DNA from 3 places in the Streptomyces sp. NPDC090445 genome. Region 1 is predicted to be linked to each of the others. Evidence: riboswitches for the same ligand, from Rfam matches in the RefSeq annotation. Region 1 holds a riboswitch; each other region holds the start of a gene.
What was found. Region 1 has a riboswitch for cyclic di-AMP ahead of ACIQUT_RS20135 (transglycosylase family protein). Riboswitches for the same ligand answer to the same signal wherever they lie in the genome.
Positions count from the first base shown of each region.

Region 2: it holds a riboswitch for cyclic di-AMP, as region 1 does, so the genes downstream of both, ACIQUT_RS21085 (M23 family metallopeptidase) here and ACIQUT_RS20135 (transglycosylase family protein) in region 1, are expected to answer to the same signal.
Region 3: it holds a riboswitch for cyclic di-AMP, as region 1 does, so the genes downstream of both, ACIQUT_RS03050 (peptidoglycan DD-metalloendopeptidase family protein) here and ACIQUT_RS20135 (transglycosylase family protein) in region 1, are expected to answer to the same signal.

Region 1 covers NZ_JBIVXV010000009.1:83,836-93,546, reverse strand. The annotation lists gene ACIQUT_RS20160 (SurA N-terminal domain-containing protein) at 1-228, shown strand, start outside; gene ACIQUT_RS20155 (nucleoside triphosphate pyrophosphohydrolase) at 295-1,332, shown strand; gene ACIQUT_RS20150 (globin domain-containing protein) at 1,462-2,673, opposite strand; gene ACIQUT_RS20145 (cytochrome P450) at 2,796-4,070, shown strand; gene ACIQUT_RS20140 (transglycosylase family protein) at 4,173-5,294, shown strand; cyclic di-AMP (ydaO/yuaA leader) riboswitch at 5,571-5,741, shown strand; gene ACIQUT_RS20135 (transglycosylase family protein) at 5,744-6,472, shown strand; gene eno (phosphopyruvate hydratase) at 6,780-8,066, shown strand; gene ACIQUT_RS20125 (septum formation initiator family protein) at 8,215-8,703, shown strand; gene ACIQUT_RS20120 (DUF501 domain-containing protein) at 8,784-9,362, shown strand; gene ACIQUT_RS20115 (exopolyphosphatase) at 9,359-9,711, shown strand, end outside.
Region 2 covers NZ_JBIVXV010000010.1:108,999-118,709, reverse strand. The annotation lists gene ACIQUT_RS21105 (restriction endonuclease) at 1-1,384, opposite strand, end outside; gene ACIQUT_RS21100 (DNA topoisomerase (ATP-hydrolyzing) subunit A) at 1,485-3,941, opposite strand; gene ACIQUT_RS21095 (M16 family metallopeptidase) at 4,201-5,574, shown strand; gene ACIQUT_RS21090 (M16 family metallopeptidase) at 5,595-6,962, shown strand; cyclic di-AMP (ydaO/yuaA leader) riboswitch at 7,173-7,328, shown strand; gene ACIQUT_RS21085 (M23 family metallopeptidase) at 7,342-8,136, shown strand; gene ACIQUT_RS21080 (GntR family transcriptional regulator) at 8,342-9,007, shown strand; gene ACIQUT_RS21075 (HPr family phosphocarrier protein) at 9,240-9,521, opposite strand; gene ACIQUT_RS21070 (GNAT family N-acetyltransferase) at 9,706-9,711, shown strand, end outside.
Region 3 covers NZ_JBIVXV010000001.1:673,545-683,255, reverse strand. The annotation lists gene ACIQUT_RS03075 (tetratricopeptide repeat protein) at 1-832, shown strand, start outside; gene ACIQUT_RS03070 (hypothetical protein) at 835-1,161, shown strand; gene ACIQUT_RS03065 (hypothetical protein) at 1,241-1,669, shown strand; gene ACIQUT_RS03060 (MBL fold metallo-hydrolase) at 1,879-3,081, opposite strand; gene ACIQUT_RS03055 (SGNH/GDSL hydrolase family protein) at 3,308-4,096, opposite strand; gene ACIQUT_RS03050 (peptidoglycan DD-metalloendopeptidase family protein) at 4,280-5,248, opposite strand; cyclic di-AMP (ydaO/yuaA leader) riboswitch at 5,253-5,464, opposite strand; gene ACIQUT_RS03045 (tyrosine-protein phosphatase) at 5,777-6,595, shown strand; gene ACIQUT_RS03040 (aspartate aminotransferase family protein) at 6,658-8,052, opposite strand; gene hpnH (adenosyl-hopene transferase HpnH) at 8,049-9,080, opposite strand; gene ACIQUT_RS03030 (1-hydroxy-2-methyl-2-butenyl 4-diphosphate reductase) at 9,086-9,711, opposite strand, start outside.

The sequences.
Region 1 (9,711 bases):
CAGGTGGAGGCGGACCTGCGCTTCAAACTGCTGCGCGACAGGCTCTTCGCCCACTACGGCAGCCCGGAGAAGGCCGTGGAGCAGCTCGGCGCGGTCGCGCAGGCCCTGCGCATCGAGGTGAACCCGCGCTACGGGGCCTGGGACGCGCAGCAGATCGCCATCGGGGACCAGACCACCCCCTGGATCACCCAGCGGACCCGGCCCGGGCCGGCCCCCGCCGGAGCCTGAGCCCCGAGGGCCTCGGGGCCCCCGGGCCCCCGGCCGGGGGCCCGGGGAGGGAGGTAGGTTCGGAGGGTGAACTCCCACGCCGCCGAACCCGCCCCCGAAGCCGCCGCCGGACCCGCCCCCGAAGCCGCTCCCGAGCCGGGCGACGAGACCGCCGCCGGCCGGATCGTCCTGCTCACCGCCAGCCACCGGGTCGCCCCCGGCCTGCTGTCCTGGCCGGCCTGGCAGGCCCTGCACGCCGCGGACCGGGTGCTGTGCACCGACCCGGAGCACCCGCAGCTGCCGTACCTGCGCGAGGCGGGCGTCGACGTCGCCATCGACAGCCCGGACGCGCAGGGCCTGGTCGAGGCCTGCGCCGGCGGGCGCACGCTCGTGCTGATCCCGGCCGGCGAGGGCGACCGGCGGCTCACCGACGGCCTGGCCCGGATGGCCGGCTCCGGCCGGTTCGCGATGCCCGACCTGGAGCTGCTGCCCGGCTCGTACGACCTGCCCGGCGCGCGGCTGCTCGACCTGGTGCAGGTGATGGACCGGGTCCGCCGCGAGTGCCCGTGGACCTCGCGCCAGACCCACGAGGGGCTGGTCAAGTACGCGATGGAGGAGGCGTACGAGCTGGTCGAGGCCATCGAGGAAGGGGACCGGGAGGAGCTGCGCGAGGAGCTCGGCGACGTCCTGCTCCAGGTGGTCTTCCACGCGCGGATCGCCGAGGAGCACCCGGACGAGCCGTTCTCCGTGGACGACGTGGCCGGCAGCCTCGTCGAGAAGCTGATCCACCGGCACCCGCACGTCTTCGGGGACGCCGAGGCGCGGACCGCGGAGGACGTGGCCGTGCACTGGCAGCGCACCAAGGCGGTGGAGAAGCAGCGGGAGTCGGTCACCGACGGGATCCCGCTGGGCCAGCCGGGCCTGGCCCTCGCGGCCAAGCTGGCCGGCCGGGTCCGGGCGGGCGGCGTGGCCGTGGAGCTGCCGGACGGCGAGGGCATCGGGTACGAGCTGCTGCGGATGGCGGCGCGCGCCGAGGCGGCGGGCATCGACCCCGAGACCGCGCTGCGCGCGGCGGCCCGCGCCTACCGGGACGCGATCCGCGCCGCGGAGGGCGTCGGCGCGTAGCAGCCGGGGGTCGTCCGGCACCGCGTCGCCGGCACCGCGTCGTCCGCGCACCGCGTCGTCCGTGCCTCGCGTCGTCCGTGCCTCGCGTCGTCCGCGCCCCGGGCCGGCAGCGGGGCCGGCCGTGGCGGGTCAGCCGTGGCGGGGTGTGCGTTGTGACGGGTCCAGCCAGTGCGGGGCCGGGCGGTGCAGGAACCACTCGCCGAAGCCCAGCGGCCGTCCGCCGGGGCCGTGGCCGGTGCCCGCGGCGGGCAGGGTGTCGTGGAAGATCCGGCCGGGGTCGGCACCGAGCCCCCGCAGCAGGTCCGCGGTCTCGTCGACGAACCCCGGCGGGCCGCTGAGGTAGACGTCGTGGTCGGGCCAGAGCCCGCGGTTGCCGAGCGCGGTCGCCAGCCGGGCGGTGGCCTCGTCGCGGTGCCGTCCGGGGGCGGGCGTGATGTAGGTGACGGCGAGCCAGCGGAAGGCGGCGGCGTACGCGTCGATCAGCGGGCGGTCGTAGAGGTGCGCGGTGTCCCGGGCGACGACGAAGAGCCGTACGCCCTGGGCGGGCGGATGCCCGGCGAGCTCCTCCAGGAGGGCCCGGACGGGTGCCCAGCCGGTTCCGGCGGCGATCAGGCTGACCGGACGGTCGGCGCGGCGGAAGGTCAGCGCCCCGCCGGGCGCGCCGAGCCGCAGCATCTCGCCGGGCCGGGCCTCGCGGACCAGGGCGGTGCTGAGCCGGCCGCGTTCGATACGGCTGACGTGCAGGTCGAGGGTGCCGTCGGGGCGCGGGGCGTTGCCGATGGAGTAGGTGCGCCAGGTCCGCGGGACGCGTGCGCTGCTCACGCTCGTGTACTGGCCGGGCCGGTAGGGGAAGGGGGCCTCGGGGCGCAGGGTGAGGACGCCCACGTCCTCGCCGTAGGCGAGGTGGCGCACGATCTCCGCGTCCCACCAGGGCGGGCCCTCGCCGGTGGCGGCGCCTGCGGTCATCGCGTCGGCGACCACCTGGTACGCCTCGGACCAGGCCTTCTCCACGACCGGGGTCCAGGCTGCGCCGGAGGTCTCGGCGAGCGCGGCGAGCAGGCTGGCGCCGACGGCCGCGTAGTGCTCGGGGCGGGCGAGGAACTTGCGGTGGTCGCGGCCGAGGTCCTGGAGGTAGGGGAGCAGGCTGTCGTGTTCCAGGTGGGCGATGACGTGGGTGAGGGCGGCGAAGAGCCGGTCGCGCTGGCGCTGCATGTCGTGGGAGGCGGACGGGAAGAGCGCGCGGATCGCGGGGTTGTGCCAGAAGAGGTGGGAGTAGAAGTACTTCACGGCATGCTCGGCCCGCCTCTCCACCACCGCGAAGCTGCTTTTCAAGATCCTCACATCCACAGGACCGAAGTAGGAACGGCCGACGGGGCGGCGTCAAGCGATGGCGGATCTACGGACAGCCGCGGCGAACGCCCCCATATCGGATGCCGCTCCGGCGGCCGGGATACGGTCGACGGGTGCACGAGCCGACCCCCGCAGCCGCCGAAGACCCCGCTCCCGCCCAGGGCCCGACCCTGTTCGACTGGGAGTTCGCGACCGACCCCTACCCCGCGTACGCCTGGCTGCGCGAGCATGCGCCGGTGCACCGCACCAGGCTGCCCAGCGGGGTCGAGGCCTGGCTGGTGACCCGGTATGCCGACGCCCGCCAGGCCCTCGCCGACCAGCGGCTCAGCAAGAACCCGGCGCACCATGCGGAGCCGGCGCATGCCAAGGGCAAGACCGGGATCCCGGGGGAGCGCAAGGCGGAGCTGATGACGCATCTGCTGAACATCGACCCGCCGGACCACACCCGGCTGCGGCGCCTGGTGTCGAAGGCGTTCACCCCGCGCAGGGTGGCGGAGTTCACACCGAGGGTGCAGGAGCTGACCGACCAGCTCATCGACGCGTTCGCCGGTCGGGGTGAGGCGGATCTCATCCACGAGTTCGCGTTCCCGCTGCCGATCTACGCCATCTGCGAGATGCTCGGCGTACCGCGCGAGGACCAGGACGACTTCCGCGACTGGGCCGGGATGATGATCCGGCACGGCGGCGGCCCGCGGGGCGGAGTGGCCCGTTCCGTGAAGCAGATGCGGACCTATCTCGGGGAACTCATCCACCGGAAAAGGGATGATCTGGGCGATGACCTCATCTCCGACCTGATCCGGGCAAGTGACCACGGGGACCACCTGACGGAGGCCGAGGCCACCGCCATGGCCTTCATCCTGCTGTTCGCCGGTTTCGAGACCACCGTGAACCTCATCGGCAACGGCGTGCACTCCCTCTTCGTGAACCCCGGCCAGCGCGTCCGCCTGCAGGAGTCCCTCGCGGCCGGGGAGCGCGGCCTGCTGCAGACCGGCGTCGAGGAACTGCTCCGCTACGACGGCCCCGTGGAGCTCGCCACCTGGCGGTTCGCCACGCGGCCGCTGACCCTCGGGGGCCAGGACATCGCCGTCGGCGACCCGGTGCTGGTCGTGCTCGCCGCCGCCGACCGGGACCCGGCGCGGTTCGCCGATCCGGACACCCTGGACCTCTCCCGGGCCGACAACCAGCACCTGGGGTACGGGCACGGGATCCACTACTGCCTCGGCGCCCCGCTCGCGCGACTTGAGGGGCAGACGGCACTTGCGACTTTGCTGACGCGTCTGCCGGATCTGGAACTCGCCGTTCCGTCAACTGACCTTCGATGGCGGGGAGGTCTGATCATGCGTGGCCTGCGCACTCTTCCCGTTCGATTCACACCCCGAAACATCTGAACACTTCCTGAAGGAAAGTCAGGTTCTTGCTCAACTTGTGACAATCGTTCGAAGGAGGCTAGGTTCTGCCGTTACTCAGTCGTTATGCGAAAGGTGCTGCCCATGCTTTCCGGGAACGGCCGCCACAGACGCCCCCGCCAGGTCCCCGCGATTGTCGTCACCGCCGGAGTCACTGGCTCCGCACTGGCCATGCCGCTGCTGGCCGCCACCGGTGCGAACGCGGCGGAAGCCGCCACCTGGGACAAGGTCGCCGAGTGCGAGAGCGGGGGCACCTGGAGCGCCAACACCGGGAGCGGCGCCTACGGCGGGCTGCAGTTCACCCAGGAGGAGTGGAAGAACGCGGGCGGCGAGGAGTTCGCCGAGCGCGCCGACCTCGCGAGCCGGTCCCAGCAGATCGCCGTCGCCGAGCGCATGCTCGGCTCCCAGGGCCCCGAGGCCTGGCAGAACTGCGCCGCCCAGGCCGGGCTGGCCAAGGACGCCCCCGCCGCGGACGTGGACCCCGGCGCGAAGGGCCAGCACCGGGCCATCGGCCAGACCCCGAGCCGCCCCGACGACAAGGTGCCCTCGAACGGCAACGGCAACGGCAGCCGACCCACGGACTTCGGTGCCCCGACCCCCGCGCCGGACTACACGATCCCGCCCGCGCCGACGGGGCCGTCCAGCGGACTGCCCGTCATGCCCGCCCCGGACGGTACGACCGCGAACCCGACGGTCCCGCCCGTGTTCCCCGGCGACCCGACCGCGAACCCGGTGACGCCGACCCCGACCGCGCCGGGCACCCCCGGCACCCCGGGCGTCACCCCGGGCGTCACGCCGGGCGCCCCGGGCACCCCGGGCGTCACCCCGGGCACTCCGAACGCCTCCGCGCCCGGCACCCCGGGAGCCCCGAACCAGGGCGGCGTCCCGGCCGACCCGGCGAACCTCTCCGCCCCGTCGGCGCAGGGTGCACCGGGCGCACCGGGCGCACCCGGTGCACCGGGCGCCTCCACCGACCCGGGTGCCATCCCGGACGTCATGGGCGGCGGCAAGCACCGCGGCACGCCTGCCGTCGAGGTGTCGCCGGCCTCGTACACGGTCAAGGAGGGCGACAGCCTGGCGACCATCGCGAGCTCCACGGGCGTGAAGGGCGGCTGGGGGGCCCTGTACAAGGCCAACGAGCAGGTCATCGGCGGTGACGCCAACCTGATCAAGCCGGGGCAGAACCTGGATCTAAGCCAGAAATAAGGGCAGTTCGGACACCCGTAAAGCGTCGAATGTCCGGTTCGTTCAAATGAGACATGCATCTCTTCCGGTCAACTGGCGTGTCCCGCCTGGAGGCTTGCGCAAACCAGGCCCCCACCTGCGCAAACACCCCGAAAAGCAGCGCAAGTAGGGGCTCTCTCTCCCCGGTGTTCCTCGTTGAACATCGGGGAGAGACATGCCTACGGTCTGAACCGCTCGCCACCGCGGGCCCCTTCGACCGCACTGCCGAATCCTGCCGGCGGACGGAGGGAACACTCGTCGCGTCAAGCGCCGAAGGCAGGAGCGGGGGAACCAACGTAGGTGCCGGGAAGGGCCGTTGAAAGACGGCACGCACCGGCTTGGGGTGAAGCCGCGCGTCACACCGCGCGACCGGGCAACTCATCCGCCCGAACCCGACAGCTCACCTCGCAGGCGTCGGTGAGGAGAAATCCATGCTGCTTTCGGGCAAGGGCAAGCACCGCCGCGCCACCGCCATCGAGCGGACCACCCGCATCGTGACGCTCGCCGGCGTCGCCGGTGTCGCCGTCGCCGCGCCCCTGATGACCGCGGGCACCGCCTCCGCCGCCACGGGCTCGGAGTGGGACCGCGTCGCCGCGTGCGAGTCCGGCGGCAACTGGTCCATCAACACCGGCAACGGCTACTACGGCGGCCTGCAGTTCTCGGGCTCCACCTGGGCCGAGTACGGCGGCAAGGCGTACGCCGCGCAGGCCAACCAGGCCTCCAAGGCGCAGCAGATAGCCGTCGCGGAGAAGGTCCTCAAGGGCCAGGGCAAGGGCGCCTGGCCGCACTGCGGCAAGGGCCTGACCAACTCGGCCTACACCGGCGGCGGTTCGACCGCCACCAACAACAACACGACCACCAAGTCGACCCCGAAGTCCTCGACCCCGAAGACCGAGACCAAGAAGACCCAGCCGCAGAAGACCGAGACGAAGAAGGCGCCCTCGCGCACCGAGGCCCCCACGACCCGGTCCGAGCGCTCCGAGGCCCCGGCCCCGAAGACCGGCAACGGCTCCTACGAGGTCAAGTCCGGCGACACCCTCGGCACCATCGCCGAGGCCCGCAACATCAAGGGCGGCTGGGAGAAGCTCTTCGAGCTCAACAAGGACATCGTCTCCGACGCCGACCTGATCTTCCCCGGCCAGAAGCTGAAGCTCGGCTGAACATCCCGCGAAGCCCCGCGTGCGTAGGCCGCGCGGACTGACGCGAAGGTCACCGCACGTGTGAGCCCACCGCCCGGCGCGTATCCCCCCCACGCGCCGGGCGGTGGTGCGTGCGCCCCCGACGGCGGTCGGTGGCAGCCTGAATGAGGGTCCGTATGTCCCGGAAGCGGGGTATTCGGGCCCTTTTTCGTCCCAGGACCCGGGCGGTCGGCTGGCCGACAGCCCGGAGCCGGTTAGGCTCTAGGCGGCAAGGCCGGCCACGGCCTGACCCGCCACCGCACACCCAGCGTCACATCCCCAGAAGGAGATGCTCGTGCCGTCCATCGACGTCGTCGTAGCCCGGGAAATCCTGGACTCCCGAGGCAACCCCACGGTCGAGGTCGAGGTGGGCCTCGACGACGGCAGCACCGGCCGTGCTGCCGTTCCGTCCGGTGCCTCCACCGGTGCCTTCGAGGCCATTGAGCTTCGCGACGGCGACCCCAACCGCTACATGGGCAAGGGCGTGGAGAAGGCCGTCCTCGCGGTCATCGAGCAGATCGGCCCGGAGCTCGTCGGCTACGACGCCACCGAGCAGCGCCTGATCGACCAGGCCATGTTCGACCTGGACGCCACCGACAACAAGGGCTCGCTCGGCGCCAACGCCATCCTGGGCGTCTCCCTCGCCGTCGCGCACGCCGCGTCCGAGGCCTCCGACCTCCCGCTGTTCCGCTACCTCGGCGGCCCGAACGCGCACCTGCTGCCCGTTCCGATGATGAACATCCTGAACGGCGGCTCGCACGCCGACTCCAACGTGGACATCCAGGAGTTCATGATCGCGCCGATCGGCGCGGAGTCCTTCTCCGAGGCCCTGCGCTGGGGCGCCGAGGTCTACCACACCCTCAAGAAGGTCCTGCACACCAAGGGCCTGTCCACCGGCCTGGGCGACGAGGGCGGCTTCGCCCCGAACCTGGAGTCCAACCGCGCCGCGCTCGACCTCATCGTCGAGGCCATCAAGCAGGCCGGCTACACCCCGGGCAAGGACATCGCGCTCGCGCTCGACGTCGCCGCGTCCGAGTTCTACAAGGACGGCAAGTACGAGTTCGAGGGCCAGTCCCGCTCGGCCGCCGAGATGACCGAGTACTACGCGGAGCTCGTCGACGCGTACCCGCTGGTCTCCATCGAGGACCCGCTGTTCGAGGACGACTGGGCCGGCTGGAAGACCATCACCGACAAGCTGGGCTCCAAGGTCCAGATCGTCGGCGACGACCTCTTCGTCACCAACCCCGAGCGTCTGGCCCGCGGTATCGAGGAGGGCTCCGCCAACGCCCTGCTCGTGAAGGTGAACCAGATCGGTTCGCTGACCGAGACCCTCGACGCCGTCGAGATGGCCCAGCGCAACGGCTTCAAGTGCATGATGTCGCACCGCTCCGGCGAGACCGAGGACGTCACCATCGCCGACCTCGCCGTCGCCGTGAACTGCGGTCAGATCAAGACCGGCGCCCCGGCCCGCTCGGACCGCGTCGCCAAGTACAACCAGCTGCTGCGCATCGAGGAGATCCTCGACGACGCCGCGGTGTACGCGGGCCGCAGCGCGTTCCCCCGCTTCAAGGGCTGACGGCCCCTGAGCCTCCGTACGTCCCCGCACCCGGTCCCGTACCGTGTGCGGGGACGTAGTGCGTACTGCGCAGTGCGCAGCGCGTGTTGTGCAGTGGTCGAGAGCGCGTGCCGGCACGCGGACACCGGACACCAGGGGAGGCGGAACAATGGCCGGGAACCGGGATCGGTTCTCCACCTTCTCCACCGCGACCAGGCTCAAGCAGCTCGGTGAGCGGACCGCCGCCCATGTCTACCGCTCCCAGAGCCGCCGTCAGGTCCGCCGCAGCCGGCTGACCGGGCGGGCCGCCCTCCTGGTGCTGGTCCTCTGTACGCTGGTCGTCGCCCTGGCGTACCCGATGCGCCAGTACGTCTCGCAGCGCTCGGAGATCGCCGAGCAGCAGCGGGCGGCCGCGGCGGCCGGCAAGCGGCTCGAACGGCTGCGCGACGAGAAGGCCCGCTGGCAGGACGACGCGTATGCGGAGCAGCAGGCCCGCAAACACCTGCACTTCGTACGCCCGGGCGAGATCAGCTACATCATGAACGACCCCGGGGCCGAGGCGGCGGAGCACCGGCGCACCGGACAGGCCGGGGCCGACCGCCCCTGGTACTCGAACGTCTGGGACGGCGTCGACAAGGCCGACCGCCCCGGCGACTGACGACACCACCGGCAGCACCACCAGAGCACCAGCAGCACCACCCCACCCACACGACAAGAACGAAGAGACTTCCTCCAGGCATGCAGACGCCCCCGCCCCAGACCGACCGGACCGAGCCGACCGACGCGGACATCGAGGCGTTCGAGCAGCAGCTCGGACGCCCGCCGCGCGGGCTGCGCGCCATCGCCCACCGCTGCCCCTGCGGCCGGCCGGACGTGGTCGAGACGGCCCCCCGCCTCCCCGACGGCACGCCCTTCCCCACCCTCTACTACCTGACCTGCCCGCGCGCCGCCTCCGCGATCGGCACGCTGGAGGCCAACGGCGTGATGAAGGAGATGCAGGCCCGGCTCGCCGAGGACCCCGAGCTCGCCGCCGCCTACCAGGCCGCGCACGAGGACTACATCCGGCGCCGCGACGCCATCGAGGTGCTCCAGGGCTTCCCGAGCGCCGGCGGGATGCCGGACCGGGTGAAGTGTCTGCACGTGCTCGTCGGCCACTCGCTGGCCGCCGGCCCCGGCGTGAACCCGTTCGGCGACGAGGCCCTCGCCATGCTGCCGGAGTGGTGGGCGAAGGGCCCGTGCGTCACCCCGTGCGGCGGCGGCGACCAGGCCGGGGACGCGTCTGCGGAGCCGACCGGGCAGAAGGAGTCGGAGGCGTGACCCGGGTCGCGGCCGTCGACTGCGGGACGAACTCCATCCGCCTGCTGGTGGCGGACCTCGACCCCGCCACCGGCGAGCTGGTCGAGCTGGACCGGCGGATGACGATCGTCCGCCTCGGCCAGGGCGTTGACAAAACGGGCCGGCTGGCCCCGGAGGCCCTGGAGCGCACCTTCGCGGCCTGCCGCGTGTACGCCGAGGTGATCAAGGAGCTCGGCGCCGAACGGCTGCGCTTCGTGGCGACCTCGGCCTCCCGCGACGCCGAGAACCGCGACGACTTCGTCCGCGGGGTCGTGGAGATCCTGGGCGTCGAGCCCGAGGTGATCTCGGGCGACGAGGAGGCGGAGTTCTC
Region 2 (9,711 bases), on a different contig from region 1:
CCTGGACCGTGCCGTACAGATCGCGCACAGCTGTCGGCGGCACCGTGTTCCGGTAGCGCTTGACCTGCACCACGATCCGCCCGCCCCGGATCGGCGCCGGGTCCAGCGCCTCCACGTCCACCCCGCCGTCACCGGACCGCTGCGTGGTCACCGCCTCCATGCCCATCGCCCGGAACAGCTCCGCGACCAGGTTCTCGAAGTCGATCGGGTCCATCGCGAACAGGTCCGGCTCGTCCTCGTCCGCGCCGTCCGCGTGCCCGCCGTGGCTGACGACGCCTCCGCCCACCTCGTCCGGCCGGCGCCCGGGGCGCACCGCCGTCCGCTGGTCGGGGCGCGCCGACAGCTGCCCGCCCAACCCCGACACCAGGCAATCCACCGCGCTGACCTGCTCCAGCCGCAGCCCCGCGAAAGCGCTGCGCGCCGCCGGCACCGTGGCGAGCACGAACCGCGCCTCCTGCCCCGTCGCCGGATCGTGGCAGTCCACGAAGCCGTTGACCAGGACGGAGTCCAGTACCCCGAACTCGTCCGCCGCGTACAGCTCGCGCACCACCAGCAGCATGCACTGCGCCACCAGGTCCCGGTACAGCGCCCGCCGCTCCGTGACCGGGCGGGGCTTCACCTTGTCCTGGTCCGTGCTCGGCATGTACTGCACGGCCCTGGCCTCCGGCACCACCGCGTACCCGGGCAGCTCCCAGTCCAGGACCAGCTGGCGCGCGGCGGGGTCGTACGCGGCCGCCACCTGCCTCGGCAGCGCCTCGGGCCAGGCCGTCGAGGCGTACAGGGCGGCCGAGAAGTACTCCACGGCCGCCTCGGCATCGCCCGAGCGCAGGGCGTCGGCCAGCTCGGCGAGCCCGCTGTTGTGCGCCCGGACTCCGGCGAGCTGCTCCGCCGCCCACCGGTCGTACTGCTGCCGGTACGCCGCCAGCTGCTGCTGCCGCTGGGCCTCCGCGGCGTTCGCGGCCTGCCAGGCCTGGGTGTACCGGGCGTGTGCCTCGCGCTCCGCCTGCGCCCGGTGGTTCGAGCCGAGCGTCCAGCCGCTGCTCCGGTGCTGGAAGTCCTCGATGCGGGGCAGCGGCACGGGCTGCGCCAGGGTCCCGGGGTTGAACGGCTCCGGTTGCTCGGACCGGACCAGGGAGGCCATGCGGAACGCCGGTGTCCGGCAGCCCGCGACCAGCAGGCCCTTGAGGGCGGCGACCTCGGCGTCGAGTTGCGCCGTGCGCCGCAGGGCCTCGGCCTCGCGGTACTGGCGGTGGCTCCGGTTCGCCTCCCGCTCGTGGGCGCGCTGCCGGCGCTCCGCCTCCCGATGCTGGATCAGCTGCGTCTGCTGCTGCCGGCGCTGGGCCTCGGCCCAGGTTCCGATCAATCCGCCCGACCGACGACTCATCAGCTGTGTACTCCCCCCGCCAACCCCTGGAGGGGAAACACTAGTCGGCATTCGGGTGGTACGTCCCCTCGGTCGTACCACCCGGACGCCGTCGTACGTCCTACAGCGCGGCTCCCGCCAGCACGGTGACCACCGCGGGCAGCGCGGTCCCCGAGCCGTCGCGGCGCGGGTCCACGGCCGGCAGTTCGGCCGGAGTCCCGTTGGCGGCGGCGGCGCGGGCCGGTGCGTTCCCGGCCCACGCCAGGGTCAGGAGCTCCTCGCCCTTCAGGAACCGCTGGCAGCGGACGCCGCCGGTGGCGCGGCCCTTGCGCGGGAACTGGTCGAACGGGGTCAGCTTCCCGGACTGCATCGATCCGTCCAGCGTGTCGTGCGCGCCGGCCACCGTGAGCACCAGGGCGTCCCGCGCCGGGTCCACCGCCGAGAAGTGGATCACCTTGGCGCCGGCGGAGAGCTTGATGCCCGCCATGCCGCCGGCCGGGCGGCCCTGCGGGCGCACCTGGCCCGCCGGGTAGCGCAGCAGCTGGGCGTCGTCGGTGATGAAGACCAGGTCCTCCTCGCCGGTGCGCAGCTCGACCGCGCCGACGATGCGGTCGCCGTCCTTGAGGGTGATGACCTCCAGCTCGTCCTTGTTGGCCGGGTAGTCGGGCACGACGCGCTTGACCACGCCCTGCTCGGTGCCGAGCGCCAGGCCCTGCGCGGACTCGTCGAGCGTGGTCAGGCAGACCACCTTCTCGTCGGGTGCCAGCCCGGAGAGGAACTCGGTCAGCGCGGCGCCGCCCGCCAGGTTCGGCGCGGCGTGCGTGTCCGGGAGCTGCGGCAGGTCGATCACCGGCAGCCGCAGCAGCCGCCCGTGGGAGGTGACCGCCCCGATGTCGCCGCGGGCCGTGGCCGCCACCTGCGAGACGATCAGGTCGTGCCTGGAGCGGGCGCCGCCCTCCTCCGCGACCACCGGGTCGCCGGTGGCCGTCCGCGCCAGCAGGCCCGTCGAGGACAGCAGGACGCGGCACGGGTCGTCCGCGACCTCCAGGGGGACCGCCGCGACGGCGGTGCCCGCCGACTCCAGCAGGACCGTACGCCGCTCGGTGCCGAACTTCTTCGCGACCGAGGCCAGTTCCGCGGAGACCAGCTTGCGCAGCTCGGCGTCGGACTCCAGGATCCGGGTCAGTTCCTCGATCTCGGTGGTCAGGCGGTCGCGCTCGGATTCCAGCTCGATGCGGTCGAAGCGGGTCAGGCGGCGCAGCGGGGTGTCCAGGATGTACTGGGTCTGGACCTCGCTCAGGGAGAAGCGCTCCATGAGCCGCTCCTTGGCCTGGGCCGAGTTGTCGCTGTCCCGGATGATCCGGATGACCTCGTCGATGTCGAGGAGGGCCACCAGCAGGCCCTCGACCAGGTGCAGCCGGTCGCGGCGCTTGCTGCGGCGGAACTCGCTGCGCCGGCGCACGACCTCGAAGCGGTGGTCGAGGTAGACCTCCAGCAGCTCCTTCAGGCCCAGCGTCAGCGGCTGGCCGTCGACCAGGGCGACGTTGTTGATGCCGAAGGACTCCTCCATCGGCGTCAGCTTGTAGAGCTGCTCCAGGACGGCCTCCGGGTGGAAGCCGTTCTTGATCTCGATGACCAGGCGCAGGCCGTGGGCGCGGTCGGTGAGGTCCTTGACGTCGGCGATGCCCTGCAGCTTCTTCGAGCCGACCAGGTCCTTGATCTTCGCGACGACCTTCTCGGGGCCGACGGTGAAGGGCAGTTCGGTGACGACCAGGCCCTTGCGGCGCGCGGAGACGTCCTCCACCGACACCGTCGCGCGGATCTTGAAGGTGCCGCGGCCCTTCTCGTAGGCGTCCTTGACCCCCGACAGGCCCACGATCTTGCCGCCGGTGGGCAGGTCCGGACCCGGCACGAAGCGCATCAGCGCCTCCAGGTCCGCGTGCGGGTAGCGGATCAGGTGGCGGGCGGCGGCGATGACCTCGCCCAGGTTGTGCGGGGGCATGTTGGTCGCCATGCCGACCGCGATCCCGGATGCGCCGTTGACCAGCAGGTTCGGGTAGGCGGCGGGCAGCGCGACCGGCTCCCGCTCCTGGCCGTCGTAGTTGGCGGTGAAGTCGACGGTGTCCTCGTCGATCGACTCCGTCATCAGCGACGTGGCGTCGGCCATGCGGCACTCGGTGTAGCGCATGGCGGCCGGCGGGTCGTCGTTGCCCAGCGAACCGAAGTTGCCGTGGCCGTCGACCAGCGGGAGCCGCATGGAGAAGGGCTGGGCCATGCGCACGAGGGCGTCGTAGATCGACGCGTCGCCGTGCGGGTGGAGCTTGCCCATGACCTCGCCGACGACGCGGGCGCACTTCACGTAGCCGCGGTCGGGGCGCAGGCCCATTTCGTTCATCTGGTAGACGATGCGCCGGTGCACCGGCTTCATGCCGTCCCGGGCGTCGGGCAGGGCGCGGGAGTAGATCACCGAGTACGCGTACTCGAGGAAGGAGCCCTGCATCTCGTCGACGACGTCGATGTCGAGGATGTTCTCCTCGAACTCCTCCGGCGGCGGGGTCTTCGTGCTGCGGCGGGCCATCGCTGCGCGGCTCCTTAACCAAGAAAGAAGGTGTGCTGGGGGTCTGGCTGGGTCGGACGGGTCCGGCTGGTTCCGGCGGATCGGCCGGTCTGGTGACAGGGGCTGACGTGGGTCGTCGCGACCATTGTGTCCCGAGGCACCGACAGGCCCGACTCCGACCCAGGCGTGCGGCGGGAACTTCTACGGTGCCCGGCGCGCTTGCATACAGTGGCAGGTCTGACGGAATTCTCTGCATCGCGATCGAAGGGACCACATGCCCATGGGTCACACGGCCACATCCCAGGCCGGCTCCGGAGGCCTGACAGCGACGGAACACCGGCTGGCCAACGGCCTGCGCGTGGTGCTGTCCGAGGATCACCTGACCCCGGTCGCCGCGGTCTGCCTCTGGTACGACGTCGGCTCGCGCCACGAAGTCAAGGGACGCACCGGTCTGGCTCACCTCTTCGAGCACCTGATGTTCCAGGGCTCCGCGAGCGTACCCGGCAACGGGCACTTCGAGATGGTCCAGGGTGCGGGCGGGTCCCTGAACGGTACGACGAGCTTCGAGCGCACCAACTACTTCGAGACCATGCCGGCCCACCAGCTGGAGCTCGCCCTGTGGCTGGAGGCGGACCGGATGGGCTCGCTGCTGGCCGCCCTGGACGACGAGTCCATGGAGAACCAGCGCGACGTCGTCAAGAACGAGCGCCGCCAGCGCTACGACAACGTCCCCTACGGCACGGCGTTCGAGCGGCTCACGGCGCTCGCCTACCCCCAGCCCCACCCGTACCACCACACCCCGATCGGCTCGATGGCCGACCTGGACGCGGCCTCGCTGGAGGACGCGCGTGCGTTCTTCGGCACCTACTATGCGCCCAACAACGCGGTGCTGTCGGTCGTCGGCGACATCGACCCCGTCGAGACGCTCGCCTGGATCGAGAAGTACTTCGGCACCATCCCCGGCCACGACGGCAAGCAGCCGCCGCGCGACGGCACGCTGCCGGACACCATGGGCGGCGAGCTCCGCGAGGAGATCGTCGAGGACGTCCCCGCCCGCGCGCTGATGGCCGCCTACCGGCTCCCGCACGACGGCACGCGCGAGTGCGACGCCGCGGACGTGGCCCTGACCATCCTGGGCGGCGGCGAGTCCTCCCGCCTGCACAACCGCCTGGTACGCCGCGACCAGACGGCCGTCGCGGCCGGCTTCGGCATGCTCCGCCTGGCCGGCGCGCCCTCCCTGGGCTGGCTGGACGTGAAGACCTCCAGCGGGGTCGAGGTGCCCGCCATCGAGGCGGCCGTGGACGACGAGCTCGCGCGGTTCGCCGCCGAGGGCCCGACCGCCGAGGAGATGGAGCGCGCGCAGGCCCAGCTGGAGCGCGAGTGGCTGGACCGGCTGTGCACGGTGTCCGGCCGCGCCGACGAACTGTGCCGCTTCGCGGTGCTGTTCGGCGATCCGCAGCTGGCACTGACCGCCGTGGAGCGGCTCCTCGACATCACCGCCGAGGAGGTGCAGGCCGTGGCCGCGGCCCGGCTGCGCCCCGACAACCGCGCGGTGCTGGTGTACGAGCCCCTCGCGGCCGACGCCGCCGAAGGCGCCGACGCCGCACAAGACGCCGACGCGACCGAGAACGAGAACGAGGGGGCGGAGCAGTGAGCGACAACGCAGCCGTCACGATGACCTTCCACCCGCGCCCCCAGGCCGGCCGGCCCCGGCCGTGGGCCTTCCCGGCCCCCGAGCGCGGCTCCCTGCCCAACGGCATGACCGTGCTGCGCTGCCACCGGCCGGGCCAGCAGGTGGTGGCCGTCGAGGTCAACCTCACCGCCCCGCTGGACGCCGAGCCGGCGGGCCTGGACGGCGTGGCCACGATCATGGCCCGCGCCCTGTCGGAGGGCACCGACAAGCACACCGCCGAGGAGTTCGCCGCCGAGCTGGAGCGCTGCGGAGCCACCCTCGACGCGCACGCCGACCACTCGGGCGTGCGCGTCTCCCTGGAGGTCCCCGTCTCCCGGCTGCCGAGGGCCATGGGCCTGCTCGCCGAGGCCCTGCGGGCGCCCGCCTTCGCCGACAGCGAGGTCGACCGCCTGGTCCGCAACCGCCTCGACGAGATCCCGCACGAGCTGGCCAACCCGCAGCGCCGCGCCGCCAAGGAGCTCTACCGCCGGCTCTTCCCGGCCGACCTGCGGATGTCCCGCCCGCGCCAGGGCACCGAGGAGACGGTGGCCCGGATCGACTCCGCGGCCGTGCGCGCCTTCTACGAGGCCCACCTGCGCCCCGCCACCGCGACCGCGGTGGTCGTCGGCGACCTGACCGGAATCGACCTGGACGCCGTGCTGGCGGACACCCTGGGCGCCTGGACCGGCACCGCGGGCCGGCAGGCGGAGGTGCCGCCGGTCACTGCCGACGACACCGGCCGCGTGGTCATCGTCGACCGGCCCGGAGCGGTGCAGACGCAGCTGCTCATCGGCCGGATCGGGCCGGACCGGCACGACACGGTGTGGGCGGCGCAGGTGCTCGGCACGTACTGCCTGGGCGGCACCCTCACCTCGCGCCTGGACAAGGTCCTGCGCGAGGAGAAGGGCTACACCTACGGCGTGCGCGCCTTCGGCCAGGTGCTGCGCTCCACGGCCGACGGCCGGGGCGCCTCGATGCTCGCCATCAGCGGCTCGGTGGACACCCCCAACACGGGCCCGGCCCTGGACGACCTGTGGAAGGTGCTGCGCACCCTCGCCGAGGGCGGCCTGACCGATGCCGAGCGGGACGTCGCCGTGCAGAACCTGGTGGGCGTGGCCCCGCTGAAGTTCGAGACGGCCGCGGCCGTCGCCGGCACGCTGGCGGACCAGGTGGAGCAGCAGCTCCCGGACGACTACCAGGCGCAGTTGTACGCGCAGCTGGCCGCGACGGGCACGGTGGAGGCGACCACGGCGGTGGTGAAGGCCTTCCCGGTGGACCGCCTGGTCACCGTGCTGGTGGGTGATGCCGCGCAGATCGAGGAGCCCGTGCGGGCCCTCGGGATCGGCGAGGTCACCGTCGTCACCAACTGACGGCGTCCTCCGCCCGCGGCAACCGGCGGGTGATTCAAGGGGCTTCGGCGGCTTGTCCGCCGAAGCCCCTTATGTCTGTTTGGCCCGAAGGCTGGCTTATGCGGTGTGGCGTGCGCAACAAAAGGCCGTGACCATTTGGTGATTGACTGATGATCCGCCTAGCGTCGGCCGTGCTGTTCGTCAGTTGGTACGCGCCGCACCCGCGGCACCGGACAGCGATCGCCGAGTCCCCGTCAGGCGCAAGCCTGGGGAGCCGGGGACCCACACGTCCCTGGGGTGAATCGGGCCGCCTCGCAAGAGGGGCCCGTAGGAGACCTTCCTGCTCCGAACCCGTCAGCTAACCCGGTAGGCGAGAAGGAAGGAAAGGATCAGCCTCCTCATGGCCTTTGGCAGCCGTGCCGCCGGCAAGCACCGTGGTTCCAGCCGTCTGAGCCGCAAGACCGCCGGTTACGCCGGTGTGGCCGCCCTCGCGACCACCGGCGTCGTGGGCACCCTCGCGGGCCCGGCGTTCGCCGCTTCGGACAAGGCCCCCTCCATGGAGGACACCGGGCTGAACGCGGTCGTCACCGCCGCCGACGTCGCAGGCGACGTCGAGGCCCAGGCCGAGGCCCAGAGCGCCGCCGCAGAGGCCGCCGCCGCCAAGGAGAAGGCCGAGGCCGACGCGAAGGCCCGGGCCGCCGAGGCCAAGCAGAAGGCCGAGGAGAAGGCGAAGGCCGAGCGCGAGGCCGCCGAGCGCGCCGCCCGCGAGGAGGAGCGCAAGCGCCTCAACACCTTCGTCTCCCCGCTCGACGACTCCTATGTCTCCACCCAGTACCGCGCGGGCGGCGGCATGTGGTCCTCCGGCAGCCACACCGGCATCGACTTCCACGCCGCGTCCGGCACCTCCGTGCAGGCGGTGGGCCTCGGCACCGTCGTCGAGGCCGGCTGGGGCGGCGCGTACGGCAACAACGTCGTCATCAAGCACGCCGACGGCACGTACACGCAGTACGGCCACCTGTCCTCGCTGAGCGTCTCCGTCGGCCAGCAGGTCACCCCCGGCCAGCAGATCGGCCTGTCGGGCTCCACCGGCAACTCCAGCGGCCCGCACCTGCACTTCGAGGCCCGCACCGGCGCCTCCTACGGCTCGGACATCGACCCGATCTCGTACCTGCGTTCGCACGGCGTCAGCCTCTGATCCAGGCGCGTCGCGCACGCACCCGCACACGCTTCGCCCGAAGGCCCCGGCTCACCGAGCCGGGGCCTTCGGCGTTGTGGCCCGTAAATACCCCCGATTTCCTTCCCCGCTCGGAAAATTCCGCCGGTTGCAATAGAGTCCCCGTACGATCCCAGTACGGTCACGGCATTGTCGCCGGCAATCGGAAACAAGCGGAGGTCCCGTCTTGCGTATTCCCGCGCACGCGGTATGCACTGCAATCCGCGACGACATCGTCTCCGGGGTGTTCGAACCGGGCGGCAGGCTGACCGAGGAGGTGTTGGCCCGCCGCTACGGTGTCTCGCGCGTCCCGGTCCGCGAGGCGCTGCGGACGCTGGAGTCCGAGGGCTTCGTGACCACCCGCCGCCACGCGGGCGCCTGCGTCGCCGAGCCCACCGAGCAGGAGGCGGCCGACCTGCTGGAGCTGCGGATGCTGCTGGAGCCGCTGGCGGCCTCGCGGGCCGCCCGCCGGCGCAGCGAGGGCCACCTCAAGGTGCTGCGCGGGCTGGTCAGGCTGGGCCAGGAGCGGGCCAGGCAGGGGCAGGGCGAGGACCTGCGGGCGCTGGGGAGCTGGTTCCACGAGACCTTGGCGCAGGCCTCCGCCAGCCCCGGGCTGATCACGCTGCTCACCCAGATGCGGCACAAGGTCGCCTGGATGTACGCCGTGCAGGCCCCGGCCCGGCCGGCGGAGTGCTGGGCCGAGCACGGCGCGATCGTGGACGCGGTGGCGCGCGGGGACGCCGAGCGGGCGAAGGTGCTCACGGCTCTCCACGCCGACCGGACGACCGGGTCCTACCGGCTGCGGGTGAGGACTTCGCAACCTGCCGTAAACACGGGGAGCCGCTCCCATTAACAGGAGCGGCGTATGAATGGGGGATGCCGCCGCGCCCGGGCATTTCACGCCCCGGAATTTCCGCCCGGCTTTCCCGGCCGGGTGATGTGAATTCCCGCGGCCGCCCGATGCCCCGCCCGGACGCCCGCCCGGAATTCTCGCGGCGAGGCGGGGGCGGAAAACAGTGAAGCCGCGGTCCCGGATTTCCCCGGAAGCCGCGGCCCCACCGTCCGCGCGGTGCGAACCCGAAGGGTCAGACGGTCTCGGGGAGCTCCTCCAGCCCCTCGGCGACCAGCTTCGCGAGGCGGTCCAGCGCCGCCTCGGCGCCCTCGGCGTCGGACGCCAGGACGATCTCCTCGCCGCCCTGTGCGCCCAGGCCCAGCACCGCCAGCATGGAGGCGGCGTTGACGGGGTTCCCGTCGGCCTTGGCGATGGTCACCGGGACGCCGGAAGCGGTCGTCGCGCGGACGAAGATCGAGGCGGGACGGGCGTGCAGGCCCTCGGTCCAGCCGACGTTGACGCGGCGCTCTGCCATGGTGATGCCCTTCAGGTTCTCACGGTTGTCTAGACCAGTCTCTCACGACGCCCCGAGTGCTCCGGCCGACCTCCGACCCGGATCACCCGCCGCTCGACGTACCCCAGCTTGCACCGGTTTGCCCGGTGTTGCCGTACGCGCCGCGCAGGGGCTGTCCTGCCCGTCCTGGGCTTAGGATCGCCGCATGACC
Region 3 (9,711 bases), on a different contig from region 1:
TCGGCTGACCCGTGGCATGGCGACACTTCCGGGTGTGACCCTCGCGACCGACGTCATCGGCGAGCGACACGGCCTGTCCGCGGTCATGGCGAGGCTCGTGGAGGCACCGGACGACCCGCTCCGCAGCCTCAACCTCGCCGAGGTCCTGATGGCCGTCGAACACGACCGGCGGATCTACTCTGCGGCGCGGAGCGTCATCGACCCCACGCAGCTCGTGACGCGGGCCCTGATCCAGGGGGTCACCGGGATGGCCGCCGAAGACCAGGCCTCTCCGTCGGAGCATCTGCTGAAATGCGCCATGCTGCTGTCCGTTGAGGCCCTCAAGCGAGACCCGGGAGACGCTGCGGCCGTGGAGGTGCTCACGCGGATCCAGCTGATCAGGGGAGATCACCGCGCTGCGCTGCGATACGCGAAGCTGGCGATCGACACCTCCCCGCCGGACCGCCGAGGTTCCCCGTTGGTCACCCTCGCCCGGGTCTACCAGGTGGTGGGTGACACCGCCTCGGCAATCGCGGCGTCCGAACTGGCACTGCGCGGCGGGCACTCGCTGGGTCTGCAGGTCATCGCCGACATCCGCTTCCGGCAGGCCGAGCGCGAGCAGCGTCAGGCCGAGTACGTGCAGTTGGTCGGGCGGATCAGAGGCGCGGACAGGGTCGCGTACTTCGGGTTCGACTTCGATGCCCGCACCTTCGCCAAGGCCGTGGCCGCCGGCCAAACGCGGAAGGCGCACGACACCTTCCGCACGGTCAAGGCGGCATCCAAGCGGGTGTTGCCGGGACGCCGGCCTCCGGAGCCGATCGCCGGCCCCGATTCGACTGAAGGGAACAGCTGACGATGTTCGACGAGATCCATGACGTCACCGAGCACGTGCTGGAAGTGGTGCAAGACCTCGGGGACCAGATCGAACTCGGCCTGGACGCCCTCGCCGACAGCCTGGAGTCACTCGGGGTGCTGCCCTGCGCGGATGCGTACGACATCGACCCCGCTTCGCTCACCGCGGCGGATGCGTCCGACGACTACCTCACGGGCCTTCAGGTCGAGCCGCCCACCGGTATGGACCCGGCCGTGCTCAGCGGGATGGTCCAGTCCGTCATCTACACCCAAAGTCAGATCGTCGCGAATATCGACCCCTTGGCCTCGTCGCCGTATCCACCGTTCTAGCACCCGGATCGCCGTGGTGGAGCGGGGCCGGTGCCATCCGCCGCCGCACGCCGTGCGGCGGCCGACAAGAGGGAGCAACATGGCTGACAGGCAGGCATCCGGCCCGGATGGGACGCGCCCCGGCGACGACCGTGCACAGCCCTGGGGGCAGCCGACGAACACACCGCCCCCCACGCTGCCGTCCGGCGGCACTGCGGCCCTCGTCGGCGCGGGAGCCCTCGCCGTGGGCGGCCTGATCGCCGTCAAGGTGCTGCGCGGCATCGCATCCGCTCTGCGCAACCGCCCGCAGACTCCGGCCGACGCTCTCGGAGCGCTCGCCGAGAGCCACAAGCGGGAGGTCGCCGAGCTGGCGAAGACCGACCCGGCGGCCGCGGCCGCGCTCAAGGTCCGGCGGGAGCAGGAGCTGTCCCGCCTGCGTCAGCAGCTCGTCGACTCCAGCCTCGCTGCGAGCAGAGCCATCGTCCGCAACATGAACCCCCATTCACCTTGGTGCACCTGCTGTCGCTGATGACACCGGCGCACGGCCCCTGGCGATCCGCGCCGGACCGCGAGAGGCGGCTCGGCGCGGGCGTCGATCACAAGCCGCAGTCAGCGTTCGGGGGAGCCGTCCCCGTCGTCCCACCCGCCGGCGGGCGGCCGGCTCGGGTCGTCCCTCGCCCGGCCCGCCCGCCGGCCGGGTCGTCGGCTCTCACCCGGGCCGCCCGCGCGGCGGGGCCGTCACCTCTCGCCGGCGAGGTCCAGGTCGCGGTCGGTCGGGGGGACGGCGCCGGCAGCCGCCCGGTCCGCCGGCGCGGGCTGCCGCCACGGGCGGTCGATGGGCCGGGTCACGGGGCGCCACCAGGGGTCGGTGGGGAGGACGCCGCCCGGTTCGAACGGCTCGCCCGGCCGGGGGACGGCGACCGGCTGCTCCGCTTCCGCGCCGGCGTCGAGGGTCCACTCGCCCGGCTCCGCCCACGGGTGGAACGCGAGGTTGAAGGTCCCCCAGTGGATCGGCAGGAGCACCCCGTGCGGCGCGGCCCCCTGGAGGTCGAGGTGGGCGCGGACGCCCTCCTCGGGGGTCATGTGGATGTCCGGCCAGTACTCGGAGTAGGCACCGATCTGGATCATGGTCGCGTCGAAGGGGCCGTGCTCGGCGCCGATGTCCTTGAACCCGGGGAAGTAGCCCGTGTCGCCGCTGTGGAAGATCCGGTGCTCGTCGCCGGCGACGACCCAGGAGGCCCACAGGGTGTGCTGCTCGTTGCGCAGCCCGCGCCCGCAGAAATGGCGGGCCGGGGTGGCGGTCAGCGACAGGCCGGCGATCTCGGTGGTCTCGTTCCAGTCGAGCTCGCGCAGCCGGTCAGCGGAGACGCCCCAGTGCTCCAGGTGCGCGCCGACGCCGAGCGGGACGGCGAAGACCGTGTCGGTGCCGGCCAGCTGCTTGACGGTCGGCAGGTCGAGGTGGTCGTAGTGGTCGTGGGAGATCACGATGGCGTCGACCGGCCCCAGTGCGGCCAGCGGCACCGGCACGGGGTGCAGCCGCCTGGGCCCGGCGAAGGGGAAGGGAGAGCAGCGCTCGCCCCACACCGGGTCGAAGAGGATCCGGCGCCCGTCGATCTCGGCGAGGACGCTCGAATGCCCCATCCAGGTCAGGCGCAGCCCGCTGACCGGCGGCTTTGCCAGGTCGGCGAGGGTCGTCGGGTGGACGGGGATCGACGCGGCGGGGCTGCGCCGGATCCGCTGCTCCTTGTGGAAGTAGACCTTGGCGAATTCCAGCATCGAGGCGGAGGGCCTGGTCCGGGCGCCTACCGGGTTCCGGAAGGAGCCGTCGGCGAAGTTCGGCGAGCGCCGGATCCGCTCCAGCCGTGCGCCGGACGGATCCGCGCCGAAGGCTTCGGGGCGCAGGGCGCGCAGCCGGGGACGCAGGGGTTGGGAGCCGGTCAAGGCGCCTCCTGGGAGGGTGGGGCGGGCGGTCGCAGGCCGTGGCCGGCAGTCTGCTTCCTACTGGTCTACCACCACCAACGCGGGGCGGCCCCGGAGGATTCCGGGGGCGCGCCCGCACCACCCCTCGCAGCAGCCTCAGTGCTCCGCGGGGGTGCTGGTAAGGACCGGCGATCGTCTGCGGGCCGGTGGTGGCCGATCGCGCAGTTCCCCGCGCCCCTTCGGGGCACTACAGGGGCAGCAGGTCCGGTCGCTTCGCCTCGACGTGGTCGCCGGAGGACTCCCCGCGCAGCCGCCGGCCGATCCACGGCACGAGGTACTCGCGGGCCCACTGGATGTTGTCGCGGGTCACGTCCACCGAGCCGCGCGGCTGCTGCGGCGGCCACGGCTGGTCGGGGTCGGCCGGCACCTCCAGCCCGAGCACCTGGGCGGCGCGCAGCGCGACCCGGGTGTGTCCCTCGGGCGAGAGGTGCAGCCGGTCGTCGTCCCAAGCTCGGCGGTCCTGTACGGACTTCAGCGACCAGAGGTCGAGGACGGGGCAGTCGTACCGGTCGGCGATGGCGCGCACGTGCGCGCTGTACGTGGCGACCTTGCCCCGCAGGTGCTTGAGGACGGGCACGCCGCGGGTGTCGAAGCCGGTGGTGATCATGACCTGGCCACAGGCGGCGGTGAGGTCGGCGACGGCGGCCTCGAACCGCTCGGCGACGTCGTCCGGGTCGCTGCCGGGCCGGATGATGTCGTTGCCGCCGGCGCAGAAGCTCACCAGGTCGGGGGCGAGCTCCCTGGCCCGGGGAACCTGCTCGGCCACGATCTGGTCGAGCAGCCGTCCGCGCACCGCGAGGTTGGCGTACCGGAAGTCGCCCTCGGGGCGCTGGTCGGCCAGGAGCACGGCCAGCCGGTCCGCCCAGCCGAGAAAGAGCCCGCCGGGCCCCGGGTCCCCCACACCCTCCGTGAAGCTGTCCCCGAGTGCCGCGTACGAGCCGATAATCCGGTACGCCTGTTCTGTCGTCTCTGTCATCGTCGTCGCTGCCACGGGACCATATCCTTCACCGCGGGACGTGACCTACGCCACCGTAGGAAGGGGTTGACGGACCGTGATCTATACCACCCGGTCGGTGCGGAATAACAGCGCGTGAGGCCGGGACCCCCCTCGGGCCCCGGCCTCACGCGGGTCTGCCGCCCGCGGCGGCGGCGCGAGCCGTCAGATGGTCACGCCCTTGGAGCGCAGGTAGCCGATCGGGTCCATGTCCGAGCCGTACGAGGGACCGGTGCGGATCTCGAAGTGCAGGTGCGGGCCGGTGGAGTTGCCGGTGGAACCGGAGAGGCCGATGGTCTGGCCGCCGCTCACGCTCTGGCCGACCGAGACGGAGAGCTGGGAGAGGTGGCCGTACTGGGAGTACTTGCCGTCCGTGTGCCGGATGATGACCTCGTTGCCGTACGCGCCGGCCCAGCCGGCGGAGACGACGGTGCCCGCGCCGACCGCCTTGACGGTGGTGCCGGAGCTCGCGATGAAGTCGACGCCGGTGTGGTAGCCGCTGGACCACATGGCGCCGGCGGTCCGGTACTGGGTGGAGACGCCGCCGGGGACGGGGGCGGTGAAGCCGGCCGCGGTGACCGCACCACCGGCGGCAGCGGCCGCGCTCTTCTTGGCAGGCACGGGCACGGGCGCGGACGCAGGCGCGGGGACCGCGGCGAGCGGGGAACCGGTGGTGGCCGGGGCCTTCTTCTTCGGCTTCGGCGCGGGGGCGGGCTGCTCGGCCGGAGCCTGCTCGGGAGCCGGCGCGCCCGGGGCGCCGAGGGTCAGCTTCAGCCCGGGGTGGATCAGGGAGGGGTTGTCGCCGACGGCCTCGCGGTTGTCGGCGTAGAGCCGCTGCCAGCCGCCCGGGAGGTCGCGGTCGGCCGCGATGACGGAGAGGCAGTCGCCCGTCCGGACCGTGTAGACGGCCGCCTCGGCCCGGGCGGCCGCAGGGGCCTGCGGGGCCGCGGCCGGGAGCGCGGTGGCGGCGGCCTGGGCGGCGGTCTCGGCGGCGGCCGGGGCGGCGGACGCGTGGGCGCCGGCGGCGCCCATCAGCGGCAGGGCCAGGGCCGCTCCGCCGGTGCCGGCGACGGCGGCGAAACCGCGGGCTGTGAAACGGTACTTCGGGCGGCGGTGCTTACCCTTTGCCGGCATGGCGCATTCCTCTCCGGCGCCTGCGAGGTGAGCTGTCGGGTTCGGATGGGAGATGTCCGGCCGTCCGTGTTGCACGTCCACGCGCAACACGGACGTGCGCGTGAAGTGAACGGAACACGTACGGCTTCACCCCTGGCTGCTCCGGAGCGGAACTCCGGCGCAGCGGCTTACCTGGTTCCCCCGCTCCTGCCGCGCGAGTTCGGTCGAGTGCTGTTTCCGGACGGCGGCAGGATTAGGCGGTCCATCCGGATCGGTCGCGAAGGTAATCCAGCGGGACCGCACGGAACAAGCCGCGAATTTCCTGACGGATTCACAGGGGCGGGAGTCCGGCGGAATTCCGGTCACCCTGCGTCCATTCCCCGCCGCCAACAGCCGTTCCGCCCGGGCCATTCGCCTTTGGCGATCAGGCACTCAACGTCACCGTATGATCTGGCTCACGGGGCTGTGCCCGATCTCGCCTCCGGCACCGGCAAGTTGGTCCCAAGCAGAGCAATTCGGACACTCGATGACGATGTGGAGGATTCCCTCGTGACCCAGCAGATACCGCCCTCTTCGCCGAATGTCCCGCTTCCGGAGTCCGATCTGTCCGGTGTGCGCAATTTCCGCGACGTGGGCGGCCTGCCGACCACGGACGGGCGGAGGGTCAAGGCGGGACGACTCTACCGAAGCGGACATCTCGCACATGCCACCGAAACCGATGCAGAATTCCTCGCATCGCTCGGCCTGCACACCGTCTTCGACTTCCGCAATGCGGCCGACCAGGCCCTCGAAGGTCCCGACGTCGAGCTCCCCGGGGTGCGCAACGTCAACATTCCGCTGTCCGATCCGGCCGCCGGCAAGGAATTCTGGACCATGGTCCGCAATGGAAACCTGGATCAGCTCCGCGGAATCCTCGGCGGCGGAAAGGGCTCCGCCCGGATGGTGGACTCGTACCGCTCGATGGTCGTGGACCGCACCGCCGAGCACAGCCGGGTCCTGCACGCCCTCGCCGAGGACAGCCTCCCGGCGCTCATGCACTGCGCCGCCGGCAAGGACCGGGCCGGCCTGTCGGTCGCCGTCACCCTGCTCGCGCTGGACGTGGAGCGCGAGGCCATCGTCGCGGACTACCTGGAGTCCAACGCCCCGCACCGCCGCTACCGGGTCCGCCGCGGCAGCGACGCACCCGAGGCCCGCTCCCCCGAGGTGATGGAGCTGCTCGCCCCGCTCTTCGACGCCCGCGCCGCCTACCTGACCGCGGCCTTCGACACCATCGACGAGCACTGGGGCGGCGTCGACCGCTACCTCGCCGAGGGCCTCGGCCTGACCGCCGGGACCCTCGGCCGGCTGCGCGGGCGACTGCTCGACTGAGCGCACCGCGGGAGGTGCCGTGACGGGCCGGCGATCACCTGCGGGCCCGTTGCGGCCGGCCGTCAGCCGCCCGCGACGGCCTGCCTGACCAGCGTCCGCCCGAAGTCCCACAGGAGCCCGCCGCCGGCGTGCGCCTCGTCCATGACCGCCCGGAAGGCGCCGACGAACCGGTCGACGTCCGCCTCGTCCACGATCAGCGGCGGGATCAGCTTGATCACCTCCAGGTGGTCCCCGGAGACCTGCGTCAGGATCCGGTGCCGCTGCAGCAGCGGCACCACCACCATCTGCGCGAACAGCCCCTTGCGGGCCGCCTGGAGCACGGTCCACCGGCTGCGCAGCCGCAGCGAGGACGGCCGGCCGAACTCGATGCCGATCATCAGGCCCCGGCCCCGGACCTCGTGCAGCAGATCGTACGCGTCCACCAGCGCGGCGAGGCGCCCGCGCAGCAGGTCGCCCATCGCGCGGGCGTTCGCGACGACCGACTCGTCCTCCATGACGGAGAGCACCGCCAGCCCGGCCGCCATCGCCTGGGCGTTGGACCCGAAGCTGGCGGAGTGCACCAGGACCCGGTCCATGGACGAGTAGACCTTCTTGAAGATCCAGTCACGGCCGAGGGTGGCGCCGACCGGGACGTAGCCGCCCGACAGCGCCTTCGCCACGCACACCAGGTCCGGCTCCACGCCCGGCTCGTGCCGGTACGCGTAGAATTCGCCGGTCCGTCCGAGGCCGGTCTGCACCTCGTCGGCGATCAGCAGCGCCCCGTGCCGGCGCAGCAGCTCCTGCGCGGCGGGCAGGAAGCCGGGCGGGGCCGCGTGCACGCCCTTGCCCTGGATCGGCTCGACGACGAACCCGGCGACGTCACCGCGCTTCAGCTCCCGCTCCAAGGCGGCCAGGTCGCCGAGCGCGATCCCGGTGTCGGGCAGCAGCGGCGCGAAGCCGTCCCGGAAGCCGGCCTCCCCGTTCACCGAGAGCGAGCCGGTGGTCAGCCCGTGGAAGGCGTGGTCGCAGTAGAGGATCCTGGGCCGCCCGGTGGCGTACCGGGCGAACTTCAGGGCGGTCTCCACGGCCTCGGTGCCGCTGTTGCCGAAGAAGACCCGGTCCAGGTGCGGGCTGTACGCCAGCAGCTTCTCGGCCAGCAGCCCGGGCAGCGGCTGGCAGTCGAAGCGGGTCAGGTCGGCGAGCTGTGCGTCGAGCACGTCGTGCAGGGCCCGGCGGACGACCGGGTGGTGCCGGCCGAGACCCATCACCCCGAACCCGGACAGCATGTCCAGGTAGTCGTTGCCCTCGGCGTCCCAGAAGTGGGCGCCCTCGGCCCGCTCGTAGACCTTGTCGAAGCCGATGGTGTGCAGCATGCGGGGCAGTTGCGGGTTCAGGTGCCGGGTGTGCAGCTCGTACCGCTCCGCGCCGCGCTCGGCCAGCAGCGCCTTGAGGTCGAAGCCTCCGGACGCGGTGGTCATGCCGAGCCGCCCAGGTTGCCGGAGACCGTGTCGCGGGCCGCGCGCAGGGATTCCTTGAGGGAGCCCATGGTGGCGAGGACGGCGGTGGGCTCGTAGCCGCAGTGCGCCATGCAGTTCGCGCAGCGCGGGTCCTTGCCGCGGCCGTACCTGCTCCAGTCGGTCTCCTCGATGAGTTCGCGGTACGTCGTCACGTACCCGTCGCTCATCAGGTAGCAGGGGCGCTGCCAGCCGAAGAGGGAGTAATTCGGAATGGCCCAGGCGGTGCACGGGAAATCGGCCTTGCCTTCCAGGAAGTCCAGGAAGAGCGGGGAGTGGTTGAGCCGCCAGCGGCGCCGGTTGCCGCCCGCGAAGGCCTTCCGGAAGAGTTCCCGGGTCTGTTCGACGCCGAGGAAGTGTTCCTGGTCGGGTGCCTTTTCGTAGGCGTAGGCGGGCGAGATCATCATTTCGTCGACCTTCAGGTCGTCATTGAGGTAGTTGAGCACCTCGATGACGGTCTGCGGGGTGTCGGTGTTGAAGAACGTGGAGTTCGTGGTCACCCGGAATCCGCGCTCCTTCGCCTCCTTGATGGCGGCGACCGCCTCGTCGAAGACGCCTTCCTTGGCCACGGATTCGTCGTGGCGTCGGCGCAGTCCGTCGATGTGCACGGCGAAGGCGAAATAGGGCGAGGGGGTGAACTTCCCGATCTTCTTGCGCAGCAGCAGGGCGTTGGTGCACAGGAACACGTACTTCCGCCTGGCGACCAGCTGGCGCACGATCTCGTCGATCTGCGGGTGCATCAGGGGCTCGCCGCCCGCGATGGACACCATGGGTGCGCCGGACTCCAGGACGGCGCCGACCGCCTGGGCCACCGGCATGCGCTGCTTGAGCACCCCGGCGGGGTGCTGGATCTTCCCGCAGCCCTCACAGGCCAGGTTGCAGGCGTAGAGCGGCTCCAGCTCCACGATCAGGGGGAACTTCTCACGCTTGCGGAGCTTCTGTTCGAGCAGATAGGTCCCGACCCTGATGGACTGTCGCAGCGGCATGGCCATCTGGCTCACCTCCTGGGGAGCGGCAAAGAACGGTGCCAGTCATAGAACGCGGGCAATACGGCACGCAGTACGCGGAAGGCCGATATTCCACCGCGGACCGTGCCGATGCGGACGAGCTCGTGCTCCGGGGCGTCCACGACCACCCGGACGGCGGCAACCGGGCGGGGCTCGACGGCCGGGGCGGCCGCTCCGGCGGCGGTTCCGGCGGCGGTTCCGGCGGCGGTTCCGGCGGCGGTTCGGGCAGTGGCGCCGGCGGCGGTTCGGGCAGCGGTCCACAGGGTGGCCGCCGATTCCATGTCGACGGCGATGGCTCCGGTGGCGCGCAGCCGCGCGCGCTCCTGGCCCCGTACGACCCGGTCGGAGCCGGTGAGTGCGCCGGTGTGCACGGTCCGGCCGGGGGCGGCGCGGGCCAGCGCCTCGGCGAGCAGGGACGTTCCCGCACAGGTGACGGTGCCGCGGGGGTCCCGGGTCTCCTCGGCGACGACCAGGTCTCCGGGGTGCATGCCGGGTACGAGTCCGGCGCAGAACCCGGTGGCGAGGACGGCGGCGCCCGCCAGGCCCGGTGCGGCGAGGGCGCGGGTGACGGCCCGCTCGGCGGCGCGCGGACCCATGCCGGTGCGCAGGACCGTGT